4 regions of the Pseudomonas sp. NPDC088444 genome follow, and region 2 is predicted to be linked to each of the others. Evidence: riboswitches for the same ligand, from Rfam matches in the RefSeq annotation. Region 2 holds a riboswitch; each other region holds the start of a gene.
What was found. A riboswitch is a leader RNA that binds a small molecule or an ion and turns the genes downstream of it on or off. The one in region 2 is predicted to bind cobalamin.
Positions count from the first base shown of each region.

Region 1: linked by a shared signal. The riboswitch ahead of ACI2KB_RS22680 (CbtB-domain containing protein) and the one ahead of cobO (cob(I)yrinic acid a,c-diamide adenosyltransferase) in region 2 are both predicted to bind cobalamin.
Region 3: linked by a shared signal. The riboswitch ahead of ACI2KB_RS22495 (ABC transporter substrate-binding protein) and the one ahead of cobO (cob(I)yrinic acid a,c-diamide adenosyltransferase) in region 2 are both predicted to bind cobalamin.
Region 4: linked by a shared signal. The riboswitch ahead of cobW (cobalamin biosynthesis protein CobW) and the one ahead of cobO (cob(I)yrinic acid a,c-diamide adenosyltransferase) in region 2 are both predicted to bind cobalamin.

Region 1 is NZ_JBJDNK010000012.1:52,392-55,765, reverse strand. Features, by position in the region: gene cobM (precorrin-4 C(11)-methyltransferase) at 1-450, opposite strand, end outside; gene ACI2KB_RS22690 (cobalamin biosynthesis protein) at 518-940, opposite strand; gene ACI2KB_RS22685 (CbtA family protein) at 937-1,656, opposite strand; gene ACI2KB_RS22680 (CbtB-domain containing protein) at 1,668-1,853, opposite strand; cobalamin riboswitch at 1,949-2,164, opposite strand; gene ACI2KB_RS22675 (ABC transporter substrate-binding protein) at 2,375-3,374, shown strand, end outside.
Region 2 is NZ_JBJDNK010000013.1:111,809-115,182, forward strand. Features, by position in the region: gene ACI2KB_RS23865 (C40 family peptidase) at 1-570, shown strand, start outside; gene ACI2KB_RS23870 (C40 family peptidase) at 666-1,205, shown strand; cobalamin riboswitch at 1,298-1,492, shown strand; gene cobO (cob(I)yrinic acid a,c-diamide adenosyltransferase) at 1,598-2,209, shown strand; gene ACI2KB_RS23880 (cobyrinate a,c-diamide synthase) at 2,219-3,374, shown strand, end outside.
Region 3 is NZ_JBJDNK010000012.1:6,171-9,544, reverse strand. Features, by position in the region: gene ACI2KB_RS22500 (FecCD family ABC transporter permease) at 1-379, opposite strand, end outside; gene ACI2KB_RS22495 (ABC transporter substrate-binding protein) at 376-1,392, opposite strand; cobalamin riboswitch at 1,518-1,714, opposite strand; gene ACI2KB_RS22490 (aspartate/glutamate racemase family protein) at 1,884-2,606, opposite strand; gene ACI2KB_RS22485 (NCS1 family nucleobase:cation symporter-1) at 2,630-3,374, opposite strand, start outside.
Region 4 is NZ_JBJDNK010000012.1:142,154-145,527, reverse strand. Features, by position in the region: partial or broken gene ACI2KB_RS23095 (ATP-binding protein) at 1-706, shown strand, start outside; gene ACI2KB_RS23090 (response regulator) at 701-1,111, shown strand; cobalamin riboswitch at 1,163-1,384, shown strand; gene cobW (cobalamin biosynthesis protein CobW) at 1,505-2,569, shown strand; gene cobN (cobaltochelatase subunit CobN) at 2,573-3,374, shown strand, end outside.

The DNA.
Region 1 (3,374 bases), on a different contig from region 2:
GTGCAGTTCTTCGCCTTCGGGCATGGCCGTCTTATCGGCGTAGCGGGTCAGGATCACACTCTGAGAGATATCCGGCAGGGTCAGTTCAGTGCCGAGCAGGGCTGCGCACGCTGCCGTCGCAGTGACGCCGGGGATGATCTCGAACGGGATGCTCAGCTCACGCAGGCAGCGAATTTGTTCACCGATGGCGCCATACAGGCTCGGATCGCCCGAGTGCACACGAGCGACATCCTGGCCTTTTGCATGAGCGGATTTCATCAAGGCGATGATCTGTTCCAAGTGCAATTCGGCGCTGTTGACCACTTGCAGCGCGTGATGCCCCTCAAGCACGGCTTCCGGAACCAGCGATCCTGCATAGATGATCACCGGACAATTGCGAATCAGACGCTGACCTTTGACGGTGATCAGGTCAGGGTCGCCGGGACCTGCGCCGATGAAGAAGACAGTCATTAGAACTCCGGAGTTCAGAACGGGTGATGGCCTGTGGGAGTGCGTTTAAAAAGGGATAACCAAACCATCAAAGGGTGCGCAAGCTACCGGCCAGGGCGAATGTGGCGCGCGAACTGTTGCGCCGTTCAATCATCAATGTGGCAGCGCCGTCACCCAACTGAGCCGCCAGCGCCAGCGCCGCGCTTTCCGCGACGCCGTAACACCCCGTGTTATCGAAAGCGATCTGCGAGCGATGACTCAACCGAGGCTCGAACACTGCCAACTGCTCAGCGCTGAAAAAAGTCAGTGGCAACGCCAGTTGTTCAGCCAGCTCCAGCAACCCGGCCTCATTCGACTTGCTGTCAATGGAGGCCAGGGCGGTGATGTCGGACAGGGCCAGTCGATGCTCCAGCAGCGTCACCTCGATCAGTCCCATCAGCACCGAAACCGGACAGCCGCTTTGGCAACCCAGGCCGATCACGAGGATCGGCCGCTGACGGCCTGCACTCATACGGCGTGATTGAGGCCGGCTTGGGTTTGGCGTGCATCGTAACGACGGAACAACCAGGCGCTGATCAGGCCCATGGCGATCCAGAACACAGCGTTGGTGAGTTGAGAAGCGATCTTGAACTGCGCTTCCAGTGCTTCAGGCGCCAAAGCCGAATGCACCGCGGGTTGTGGCGCACCGATCAGATGGGGCACCACCAGAATCGCTGCCCCCAACACTTTCAGCAGCGCGTTGTGAGCGAACACGATCAGCGCCAGCCCCACGGCGGTCGAGGCGGCGGTGCCAATCCACCAGGTCTGTCGAAGCGTCAGGTCGGCAGCCGCAGTGCCCGGCAGCTCTGGCGGCAGACCCAGGGTGGGCGCCAGCACGAACACCGCATAACCGGCCAGCCCCCACAATGCGCCCTGACGCACGCTGCCCGGCGCGCGCAAGGTATAGAGGGCCGCCAGCATCAGCGAGAAACCAACCGCGACCACCAGGTTGCCACCCGTGGTAGACAGCACGCGCTGCCAGCCATCTTCTGGCTCCCAGGCTTCTTCGTCGTGGACGTGGCCGACCATGGCTCCGTCGGCGTGTTCGTGCATTTCGGCCGCCGGGGCCTTTTCATAGGTCTCGGCCTGAAGAATCAGCGGCGCGACCCAGAAGCTTTGCAGCAGGGTCAGCAGGAGGGCGGCGAGCAATCCGGTGAATCCGGCCGTTTGAGCGATGCGCTTGAACATGACGGCAGGCCTCAGTGGCAAGGGAAAGCGGCGCTGTGACGGGTGTCGTGCGCGGCGTTGTGCACGGCGGCAATGTGCGAGAAACCGGCGAAGTAGACCAGACACGCGCCGAGAATCATCGCGCTGATCGCGGCGGTCAGGCGCTGGGTCTGAGTCTGGGTGGTGCTGGCGGTATGGCTGGTTGTGCTGATCGACATGGCGCTTCCCTTGATATCGAGGCGTGGGGAAGGCGCAAGCAGGCCACTGACGAACGTCGGTCGCGAACTCAACAGCGCCCGCCCACCGCGGGTTTGTTAGGTGTCAATTGTCGGGCCGGTCTCCGGGCTTGCGAGGGGCATTGAACATGCCTGCAAGAATCGCCTTCCCATATCGCTGACCGACACAGTGGATCTGACTCTTCGCTCGCTTACCGTTGCGGGGGCAGCGCCGGACTTGCGCAGATTCAAGGTCTGCACGCACCGGTTTCCCGTTTCACCCTGTGAAGGGCACCCGTAACAAGGCGTGTAGGAGAGCATGGCGAAGGGCGGTAGTCAATTACGGCTGCCGATTCGATGCCGCCCCGCTAGCCACTCGCCCGGGCTGTTGCTCAGCCAACACCCGACACACAGATTGTCGCCCCCGAGGCTCTGTTTCGTCCCTGAGCCCCGTATTTACGGGCGTTCAAACCCGGCATGCCTCGTGCAATGGCCCTGTTCCCGGACTAGAGGCATCAGGACCCATGCGAGAACCCGCCCCGTATTTGCGACTCCCCGGCAGCCGATCACGGTCGCTGCTCAAGACCCCGCCCATTGTGGGCATCGCTGCGTTGTGTGGCCTGTTGATCGGTTGCGGCCAAGGCACGTCCACCGTGGCGCGCAGTGACAAGCCCGTCAGTGGCGGCACGCTGGTGTACGCCACTGATCGCGAACCCACCTGCCTCGATCCTCATGTGGCGGGCGACATGCCGCAGGTGTTCATCGGGCAGCAGTATCTGGATTCGTTGGTATCGATGGACGCCGACGGGCGCATCGGCCCGTGGCTGGCCACATCGTGGGAGGTTTCGGACGACGGCCTGACTTACACCTTCCATTTACGCAATGACGTGCATTTCACCGACGGCACGCCGTTCAACGCGGCGGCGGTCAAGGCCAACCTCGATCACATGGCCAACCCGAAAACCCAGTCGAGCACGGCGGGCGGTTACATCCGCCAGTACCGCAGCACCGATGTGATCGATGATCAGACCGCTGTGGTTCATCTGGCCACGCCTTACGCGGCGTTTCTGGAGGTGTTGGCGCAAGGATTTCTCGGCATTGAATCGCCCACAGCGTTGCAGCGCCCGCGGGACGTGAACTGTGAAAGCCCGGTCGGCAGTGGCCCGTTCAAGGTGGTGCGCTGGGATCGGCAGAGCCAGGTCGAACTGGTGCGCAACCCGGATTACAACTGGGCGCCGCCGACGGCCAAACATCAGGGACCGGCGTGGCTGGATCGCATCGTCTGGAAGTTCATTCAGGAGCCGTCGGTACGCTTTGCCTCGTTGCAGGCGGGCGAGGTGGACGTGATCGAGGCGCTGCCGCCGGAATCCCACGAAGCGGCCCGACGCAATCCGGACCTGCAACTGATCATCGCTCAGCGCCCCGGCAACCCTACCAACGGCACGCTGAACATCACCCGCGCGCCGTTCGATGATCTGCGGGTGCGTGAAGCATTCGTGCGCAGCGCCGACATCGAAGGCGCGC
Region 2 (3,374 bases):
ACTGCACAATCCGCTAACCGTGCCGGTTATTCGACTTCCGTTCTGGACGACGAAATCGCCACCGAAGACGAACTTTCCCAGTTCGCTGACAACAAGCCTTACCAGTTGCCAGTGCTGGCTGACAGCATTCTGGAACGTGGCAAGTCGTTGATCGGCACTCGCTATCGTTTCGGCGGCACCTCCACCACGTCCGGTTTCGATTGCAGTGGCTTCATCGGCTACCTGTTCCGTGAAGAAGCGGGCATGAGCCTGCCGCGTTCTTCTCGCGAGATGATCAATATCGATGCCCCGCTGGTCAAGCGTAATGATCTCAAGCCGGGCGATCTGCTGTTCTTCAGCACGGCGGGCCGTGGTCGTGTGAGTCACGCCGGCATCTATTTGGGTGATGACCAGTTCATCCATTCCAGCAGCCGTCGCAGTGGTGGCGTGCGCGTCGACAGTCTCGATGACGCTTACTGGGCCCGTACCTTCATCGAAGCCAAGCGCGCGTTGGCCATGGCACCTTCCAAGGTCCCGGAAACGACGACTGCTATGACCTCGACTACACTCAAGCGCCAACATCGTAAGTAACCGTTTTTACCGGGGGTGCAACCGGGGAAACCCCGATTGCACCCAGCCCCGGCTCCCGGCAGAGTAAGCCGCATCCTAAAAAGGTTGTTGTGTTTATGTCGTACACGGTTCGCCTGGCTGTTGCTTCACTGGCTGCATTGCTGGCCGCTTGTTCCAGCAATCCTCCGCCATCCCCGCCCAAGGTCGTTTCCAGGCCTGTCATTTCCGCTCCCCCTCAATTTTCTTCGCCTGTCGCCGATGACGTGCTGTTGCGTGCCATCGGGCTGGTGGGTACGCCTTATCGGTGGGGTGGCAACACGCCGGATTCCGGATTCGATTGCAGTGGCCTGATTGGCTACGTTTACCGCGATGCTGCAGGCATCACGCTGCCGCGCTCGACCCGCGAAATGATCACCTTGCGCGGTCCGGACATCGACCGCAGCCAGTTGCAGACTGGTGATCTGGTGTTCTTCGCCACGGGTGGCGGTTCGAATGTCAGCCATGCCGGGATCTACGTCGGCGAAGGACGTTTCGTTCATGCGCCTGCCACCGGTGGCACGGTCAAGTTGGACAGCCTCGATAAACCGTATTGGCAGAAAGCCTGGTTGAACGCCAAGCGAGTGATTCAGCCTTCCAATCTGGCGCGCAGTAACTGACTTCTTAAGAGCGTTTTGTCTGTTTGCTGTTTCCCGGCCAGCAGCCAATGACCCACGTCTCTTAGATTGACGCTCGCCAGTCAACCCTCTAACCTTCGCCGATTGTTTCAGGTGCCCGCAAAGGGTGAAACAGGGAAGCCGGTGCGAACGCGTTGCGATCCATCCCGGCACTGCCTCCGCAACGGTAAATGAGCCAAGGCCCGCACGATGCCACTGTGTTCGATGAACATGGGAAGGCGCGCGGCTTTTCATGAGTCCGGAGACCGGCCTGATCCATCCAACAGCATCACGGAGGGCGATGCTCTGCGCAGGCTCGACGTGTTTCGATGCCTGCTGTCAGTCCTTGTCTGCGCCCTCCGTTTGCCACACCTGCCCTCAAGCGGAGAGCTGAGATGAGCGAATCCCTCGAACGTGACGAACGCCACCTGGCGCGCATGCAGCGCAAAAAGGCGGTGATGGACGAACGCATTGCCAGCGCCCCCAATGAGTGCGGCCTGGTACTCGTACTGACCGGTAACGGTAAAGGCAAAAGCAGCTCGGCATTTGGCATGCTGGCGCGGGCCATGGGCCATGGCATGCAGTGCGGCGTGGTGCAATTCATCAAAGGCCGCAACGCCACGGGCGAAGAGCTGTTCTTCCGCCGTTTCCCCGAGCAAGTGCGTTACCACGTCATGGGCGAAGGCTTTACCTGGGAAACTCAGGACCGCCAGCGCGACATCGCCGCCGCGCAGGCCGCCTGGGCGGTGACTCAGGAACTGCTGCGTGATTCTTCGATTGGCCTGGTGATCCTCGACGAACTGAACATCGCCCTCAAGCACGGCTACCTTGATCTGGACCAGGTGCTCAGCGACTTGCAAGGCCGTCCACCGATGCAGCATGTGGTCATTACCGGGCGTGGCGCCAAACAGGAATTGATCGACCTGTCCGACACCGTCTCCGAGATCGGTGTGGTCAAGCACGCGTTTCAGGCCGGTATCAAGGCGCAGAAGGGCATCGAGCTGTGAGCTGCACCTATGAATGAAGCCGCTCGCCAATGCCCCGCCGTCCTGATCGCCGCACCTGCGTCGGGTCAGGGCAAGACCACTGTCACCGCCGCCCTCGCACGTTTGCATCGCAATCAGGGGCGTAACGTGCGCGTGTTCAAATGCGGGCCGGATTTTCTCGACCCGATGATTCTCGAACGCGCCAGTGGCAACCCGGTGTACCAACTGGACATGTGGATGGTCGGCGAGGCGGAAAGTCGTCGTTTGCTGTGGGAAGCGGCGGCTGAAGCCGATCTGATTTTGATCGAAGGTGTGATGGGCCTGTTCGATGGCACGCCATCCAGTGCCGATCTGGCCCGGCGTTTCGGTGTGCCGGTGCTGGGGGTGATTGATGGCACGGCCATGGCGCAAACCTTCGGCGCTCTGGCGCTGGGTCTTGCACGTTATCAGCCGGATTTGCCGTTCGCAGGCGTGCTGGCCAACCGAGTGGGCACGGTGCGTCATGCGCAATTACTCGAAGGCAGCCTGACCGAAGGGTTGCGCTGGTACGGGGCGCTCTCGCGGGAGACCGGCATCGAATTGCCGAGCCGTCATCTGGGACTGGTACAAGCCAGTGAGTTGAACGATCTGGACGCGCGTCTCGATGCTGCCGCTGAAGCGTTGGCCAGTACCTGCGATTCTGCGCTGCCTCCCGCTGTGACGTTCGAAGCGCCCGACATCGTGGCAGCCGAACCTTTGTTGGCGGGCGTGCGCATTGCCGTCGCCCGCGACGAGGCCTTTGCGTTCACCTACGGCGCCAGCCTCGATCTGCTGCGTGCAATGGGCGCTGAATTGCTGTTTTTCTCCCCGATCCGCGATAGCGCGTTGCCGCAAGCCGATAGCCTCTACCTGCCCGGTGGCTACCCCGAGTTGCATCATCTGGCTTTGGGGCAGAACCATTCGATGGTCCAGGCCATTCGTACTCACCACGCGGCGGGCAAGCCGCTGCTGGCCGAGTGCGGCGGCATGCTCTATCTGTTGAACGCCTTGACGGATGTAGACGGTCGGCGCGCCGAACTGGTGGGTTTGCTCGACGGTGAGGCCGTCATGCAAAAGCGCCTCGCTGCATTGGCGTTGCAGTCAGTGGCGTTGCCGGAAGGCACGTTGCGCGGGCACACCTATCATCATTCGCTGACCAGCACCGGCC
Region 3 (3,374 bases), on a different contig from region 2:
GGGAAATGGCCCCGGCACCCAGGCCGACGATGGCCACCAGCACGGCGCCGGTCGATGCCCCTGCCGAAATTCCCAGCAAGTACGGATCGGCCAGGGCATTGCGCAGCAGCGATTGCAGCACCACACCCGAAATCGCCAGTCCGGCGCCACAGGCCGCCGCGACGATGGCACGGGTCAAGCGGTAGTTCCAGACGATGCCCTCGTCGATCGGGTCCACCGGGAAACCTGCAGCCCACAGCTTGTTGGCCAGCACCTGAGCGATGGCCGACAGACTGATGGACGTTTCGCCAATGGCCACGCCTGCGACAATCGCCACCAGCAGCAACGCACTGACCCATACCCCGTGGCCCAGCCATCGGGCGACGCTCAAGGTGTTCATGGCGTCTCAGTGGCCTTGGCCAGTTGCTCGATGCCGTCGAACAGGCGAATACCGGATTCCATGGCACTGGCGTCCATGATCACGATGCGGTTGTTCTTCACCGCGTCCATGTTGCGGGTCACCGGATCGGATTTGAGAAAGGCCAGTTTCTTCTCGTGATCGTCCGCCGGGAATCGGCGGCGATCCATGCGTGCAATCACCAGAATCGTCGGGTTGGCCTTGGCGATGGTTTCCCAGCCCACGGTGGGCCATTCCTCGTCAGAGGTGATGATATTGCGCATGCCCAGGGTGTCGAGCATGAAGTTGGGAATGCCTTTGCGCCCGGCCACATAAGGGTCGGTGTTGATGTCGGGGCTTGAGAACCAGAACACCGCCGAGACGTTGCGGGCGTCATGCTGCTTTGCCTGATCGATGGCGTGGGCCAGGCGAGCCTTATAGCCGTCGATCAACTGCTGGCCGCGATCCTGCACGTCGAAGATCTCTGCCTGTTGCGCGATGCTCTTGTACAGCGTGTCGATGCGAAACGCCTCGGTGCGCGTGCCGTCGGCGCCGACCAGGTTGTTCTTGCCCTCGCAGTCCGAGGGCAGGATGTAGGTGGGAATCTTCAAGTCCTGAAACTGCTGGCGCGTGCCGACCGCGCCTTGGGGGCCGACCATCCATTCGAATTGCACGGGCACGAAGTCCGGGCGTTTGCCGATCACCGATTCGAAGCTGGGCGTATTGTCGGCCAGGCGCTCGATGGTGGCATTCTCAGCCTTGAACTGTGGCAGGGTCTCGTTGAACCACAATGAGGTGCCCACCACCTGCTGGCTCAGGCCCAGCGCATATAGCATCTCGGTGGCCGCCTGGCCAATGGTCACGGTTTTTTGCGGGGCGTGGGTGAACGTCAGCGGCACGCCACAGTTGTCGACGGTCAGGGGATAGTGGGTCGGCGCCGCGATGGCGGTGGACACGAAGGCTGCGCTGGACAGCGTCAGACCGGTGAACAATGAGGCAAGGCGGCGCAGCGACATCGAGGGCTTCTCCAATGAACCTGATGACCGGCGCAGGCAGTGGAAAGTACATCCCGAATCGCTGGCAGACGAGCGAAAGCGGCGCGAGGCGCACTCGGGAGTCCTCCCCCGGACACCCCGCCGGTGAATGATTGACGCTTGCCGGCAGGTCTCCTGACTGGCGCATCGTCGTCCTGCTTCGGCCTTCCCGGGGTGACCCAGTGGCAAACGGGAAGCAGGGCTCAGCGCCTACAGTTGCGGGGACAGTTCCGTTTCGGCCCGGTGGACGGGCCTTCGGATTCCCTATTAATTCCGTGTGGAAACCGGCGGCGGGGATAGTAAACGATTGGCGCAAGATCGCACATCGCTATGTCGCCGCCGGGTGCTCATTGCCCGCCGCATGACCTGTAGCAGTCCGGCTTGCCGGCGGCGACGATTTCAAGGACGCCACCGCCGGCAAGCCGGACTGCTACAGACCGAGCGTGGCTACGCGTGATCAGGGGCAGCGTGGGTCAGAGCTTGAACGGCCAACCCACCACCTTTTTAGAGCGCGGGGTCGCGTATGTGCGCACTTTGGAGGTCTTCAACCCCAGGCGCACCAGCGATTCGGCCAGCGCCACCGCCGCGGTCACGCCATCGACCACCGGCACCCCGGCGCGATCACGAATCAACTGGTCCAACCCCGCCATGCCGCCGCAGCCCAGGCAAATCACTTCGGCCTTGTCGTGCTTGACCGCCTCGACGGCCTGACCGGCAATCGCCTCCAGCGCGCGGTCCGGCATTTCCTCCAGTTCCAGCACGCTCATGCCGCTGGCCCGCACCGATGCACAACGCTCGTACACGCCCGCCAGCTTCAGCCGGTCTTCAATCAATGGCACGGCGCGGTCCAGCGTCGTCACCACCGAATATTTGTGGCCGAGCAACATCGCCAGGCTGGCTGCCGCTTCGGTGATGTCCACCACCGGCACGTCCAGCAACTCTTGCAAACCTTCGCGGCCATGCTCGCCGTAACCGGCCTGAATCACCGCGTCATAGGGCTGATCGTAGGACAGCACCCGGTCCATCACGGCAATCGCCGCCAGATAGCTTTCGAAGTTGCCTTCCACCGACTCGGCACCGAAACGCGGGGTCAGGCCGACGATTTCAGTGCCAGGCGACGCGACACTGCGCGCCTGCTCGGCGATGGTCTGGGTCATCGATTGGGTGGTGTTGACGTTGACGATCAAAATTCGCATGGGTGACGGTCTCTCGCTTGCGATCAATGCTGAACGGTGTTGACGGCAATGGCCTCGCCACTGACGTCTTTGAAGGTTTGGCGGCGGTCGGCCAGCAGCAGGTGCAAGGCGGCACCGATGGCTGCACCCATCAGCCAGGAAAACGGCGATACCGACTCGAAGGCCGGTGCCAGGGCCGTGACCGTGGAAATCATCGCCGCCGGAATGAACGCGCCGACGGCCCGCGGGTTCACACCACGCCAGTAGTGATAGGCGCCTTCAGGGTCTTCGCTGTACAACTGCGGCACGTTGACCCGGCCCTTGCGCAGCAGCCAGTAGTCAGCGGTGATCACGCCATACAGCGGGCCGAGCAGGGCACCCAGGCCTGACAGAAAATACACGATCACCACCGGGCTGTTGTAGAGGTTCCACGGCAGGATCAGGACCGCGACGGTGGCGCTGAGCATCCCGGCACGGCGGAAGGTCAGGTAGCGCGGCGCCACGCTGCTGAGTACGAAGGCTGGGGCGACGAAGTTGGCCATGATGTTCACCGCCACCGTGACGATCAGAAAGGCCAGGCAACCCAGCACCAGAAAGAAGGTATTGGGGATGGTTTTGATGATATCGGTCGGGCTTTCGATGACCTGGCCGTTGATCGAGAACTGCGCGCCGCAGATGACCACGGTGATGAAGGCGAACAGCAGCACGTTGACCGGCAGGCCCCAGAAATTGCCCTTGCGGATGGTCTTTTTACACGGCGCCGAGCGAGAAAAATCACAGAAATTGAGA
Region 4 (3,374 bases), on a different contig from region 2:
TCAAAGCCAGCGGATTTCGTCCATCGGTCAGCTCACCAGCGGCATCGCCCATGATTTCAACAATCTGCTGCAGGCGATCAGTGCCAGCCTGCAATTCGTCGAACGCAAGGCGGAAAAACCCGCGGATGTCCGCCGCTGGGCCTCGGTGGGCCTTCAGGCGGTGAGCAAGGGCGCTTCGCTGATCGCACAACTGCTGGCATTCACGCGGGAGGACTCATCGGCGTTAAGGTTGCTGGATGTCAGCGCTCAACTGCGCAACCTCGAAGAGCTGTTCGGCCGTGTCCTGAGTCCGGACGTCAGCCTTCGCTTCGCACTGGAGCCTGCGCCGGCGCTGGTTTTGTGCGATGCCACGCAACTGGAGGCCGCAGTGCTCAATCTGCTGGTCAACGCGCGAGATGCGATGAGCGGTGCGGGCAGCATTCGTGTGGCGACTTCGCTGGTGGCCCTGACCGAGCATGAGTCGTTGGCCGATGGGCTGTACCTGCAATTGACGGTCGAAGATGACGGGCCAGGCATTCCGGAAGCCATCGCCCGGCAGGTCTTCGAACCTTTCTTCACAACCAAACAGGCGGGGAAGGGCACCGGGCTGGGGTTGTCGCAGGTGTCAGCCTTTGCCGCGCAGGCGGGTGGCACCGTTTCCCTCCATTGCGGTATGGCCGGTGGCACCACCGTGACCCTGCTGCTGAGGGTTCGCGATGGCGTGAATGAGTCAATCGTGCAGACGTCCGGGCAAGCCAGCGCCGAAATCCCGGCCAGCCGTGCGAACGTGCTGTTGGTCGACGATGACGCTTCTTTGCGCGAGGTCATGACCCATCTGTTGGTCGACGCAGGTTATTCAGTGGCGTCGGTGTCCAGTGGCTTTGAGGCGATCGAATCCATTCGCCAGCGCGCGCCGGATATCGTGGTCAGCGATTGCGCGATGGGAGATTTCAGCGGGGTGGCGTTGTCTCGGGTGTTGCGGGAAATCAGGCCCGGTCTGCCCATTTTGCTGCTCACCGGCCATGCGGACCTGGAATCGGTGCGCGCTGAATGCCAAGCGGACGCCGTGGTGCTGCACAAGCCCGTGAGTCTGCAATGCCTGGTCGAAGGGATTGAAGCGTTATTGCACTAGCGGTGCGCCGGGTTCGCTCCGCTTGCGCATTGACCTTCGTCAAGCCACTGCGTAGCCTTGCGCACTTGAGGTTCGCCGATCCGCTCTGTCAAGGCGTCGGCGCTAAGAAGGGAATGTGGTACAAGCCACAGCTGCCCCCGCAACTGTAAACGGTCATGTTCATTGCACAGCCACTGCGCGAGCGGGAAGGCGCGATGAATGCGTGATCACTGGCAACCGCCAGCCGATTCGCCACCGTGAGCCAGGAGACCTGCCTCGAACGGACGTCACGTCCACGTATTCTCATTACAACCGGGCGGGGTGATCCGGTGGCGAATCGAACGGCTTGCCTGTCGACTGCGACGGCCTTGCAGTTCTCGTCCTGTTTGCCCGCCGCTGCGCCTGAGGGCAACCATGAAATCACTGGCCAAACTTCCCGTCACCATCGTCACCGGCTTTCTCGGCTCGGGCAAGACCACGCTGCTGCGCCACATGCTCGACAACGCCGAAGGGCGTCGCATCGCGGTGATCGTCAACGAGTTCGGCGAGTTGGGCATCGACGGCGAAATCCTCAAGCAATGCACCATCGGTTGCACCGAGGAAGAGGCCACCGGTCGCGTGTACGAGTTGGCCAACGGTTGCCTGTGCTGCACCGTTCAGGAAGAGTTCTTCCCGGTGATGCAGGAACTGGTCGCCCGTCGCGGCGATCTGGATCACATCCTCATCGAAACCTCCGGTCTGGCCCTGCCAAAGCCGCTGGTTCAAGCCTTCCAGTGGCCGGAAATCCGCAACGCCTGCACCGTCGACGCGGTGATCACGGTGGTCGACAGCCCGGCCGTCGTGGCCGGTACATTCGCAGCTTTCCCGGATCAAGTGGACGCCCAGCGCAAGCTCGACCCAAACCTGGACCACGAGTCGCCATTGCATGAGCTGTTCGCCGACCAACTGGCCAGCGCCGACCTGGTCATCCTCAACAAAGCCGACATGCTGGACGCCGATGCACTGGCTGCTGTGCGTGCCGAGGTCGCGGAAGAACTGCCACCTGCGGTGAAAGTCATCGAGGCCAGCAAAGGGCAGTTGCCGTTGAGCGTATTGCTGGGCCTGGGTGCAGAGTCCGAAGTGCACATCGATGGTCGCAAGACTCATCACGACCATCACGATGGCGATGACCACGACGATCACGATCATGACGCCTTCGATTCGATTTCCATCTCCCTGCCGCAAGCCGACGAAGCCTTGTTGCTTGATGCGCTGACTCAGGCGGTGGTGCAGCACGGCATTTTGCGGGTCAAAGGCTTCGTGGCGATTCCGGGCAAGCCAATGCGCCTGTTGGTGCAAGGCGTCGGCACGCGCTTCGACAAGCACTTCGACCGCGCCTGGAAGGCCGACGAGGCCCGCGAAAGCCGTCTGGTGCTGATCGGCCAGGACCTGGACGCCGCCGTGCTCGAAGCCCAACTGCGCGAAGCCATTCAGGGTTAACCCATGCATTTGCTGCGCACCCAGCCCGGTGGCTTCGTCCCCGACGACAGCATCGCGGACCTCGGTCAGACCCCTGCCGATCTGGTTATTTTGTGCAGCGGTGACTCCCATCTGGCGCTGCTCGCGGAGACCGCGCAGCAGTTGCCGGACGATTACCCCAGTCTGCGCCTGGCCAACCCCATGCAGGTGCAGAACCACGCTTCGGTCGATTTGTACGTCGACGAGGTGCTGCGTCATGCCAAGATCATTCTGATTTCGCTGCACGGCGGGATCGGTTATTGGCGCTACGGCGTGGAGCGCCTGGTGGAACTGGCCGCGCGTGGCATCAAGCTGATTCTGGTGCCCGGTGATGACCGTCCGGACCCTGAACTCAGCGACCTGAGCACCGAACCTGCGCAAGACCGCGAGCGCCTCTGGCATTACCTTCGCCAAGGCGGCAAGCACAACGCCTTGCAGCTTTTCAATTGTCTGGCCAGTCGGTGGCTAGGGCGCGAGTACCCCTGGGGCGAGCCGCAGGCGTTGCCCCGCGTGGCGATCTATCACCCGCGCAAGGGCAATGCATCGCTCAGCGACTGGCAGGTTGAATGGCACGCCAGTCAACCCGTGGCCGCTGTGCTCTTCTATCGCTCGCACTTGCAGGCGGCCAACACCGCGTTCATCGACGTGTTCTGCGAACGACTGATGGCCCAAGGGCTGAATCCGTTACCCATCGCTGTCGCCAGCCTCAAAGAGCCTGCCTGTCTCGATGCCGTGCAGGACTGGATGGATGAGGTCGACTGCGAAATCATCCTGAACACCACCGGTT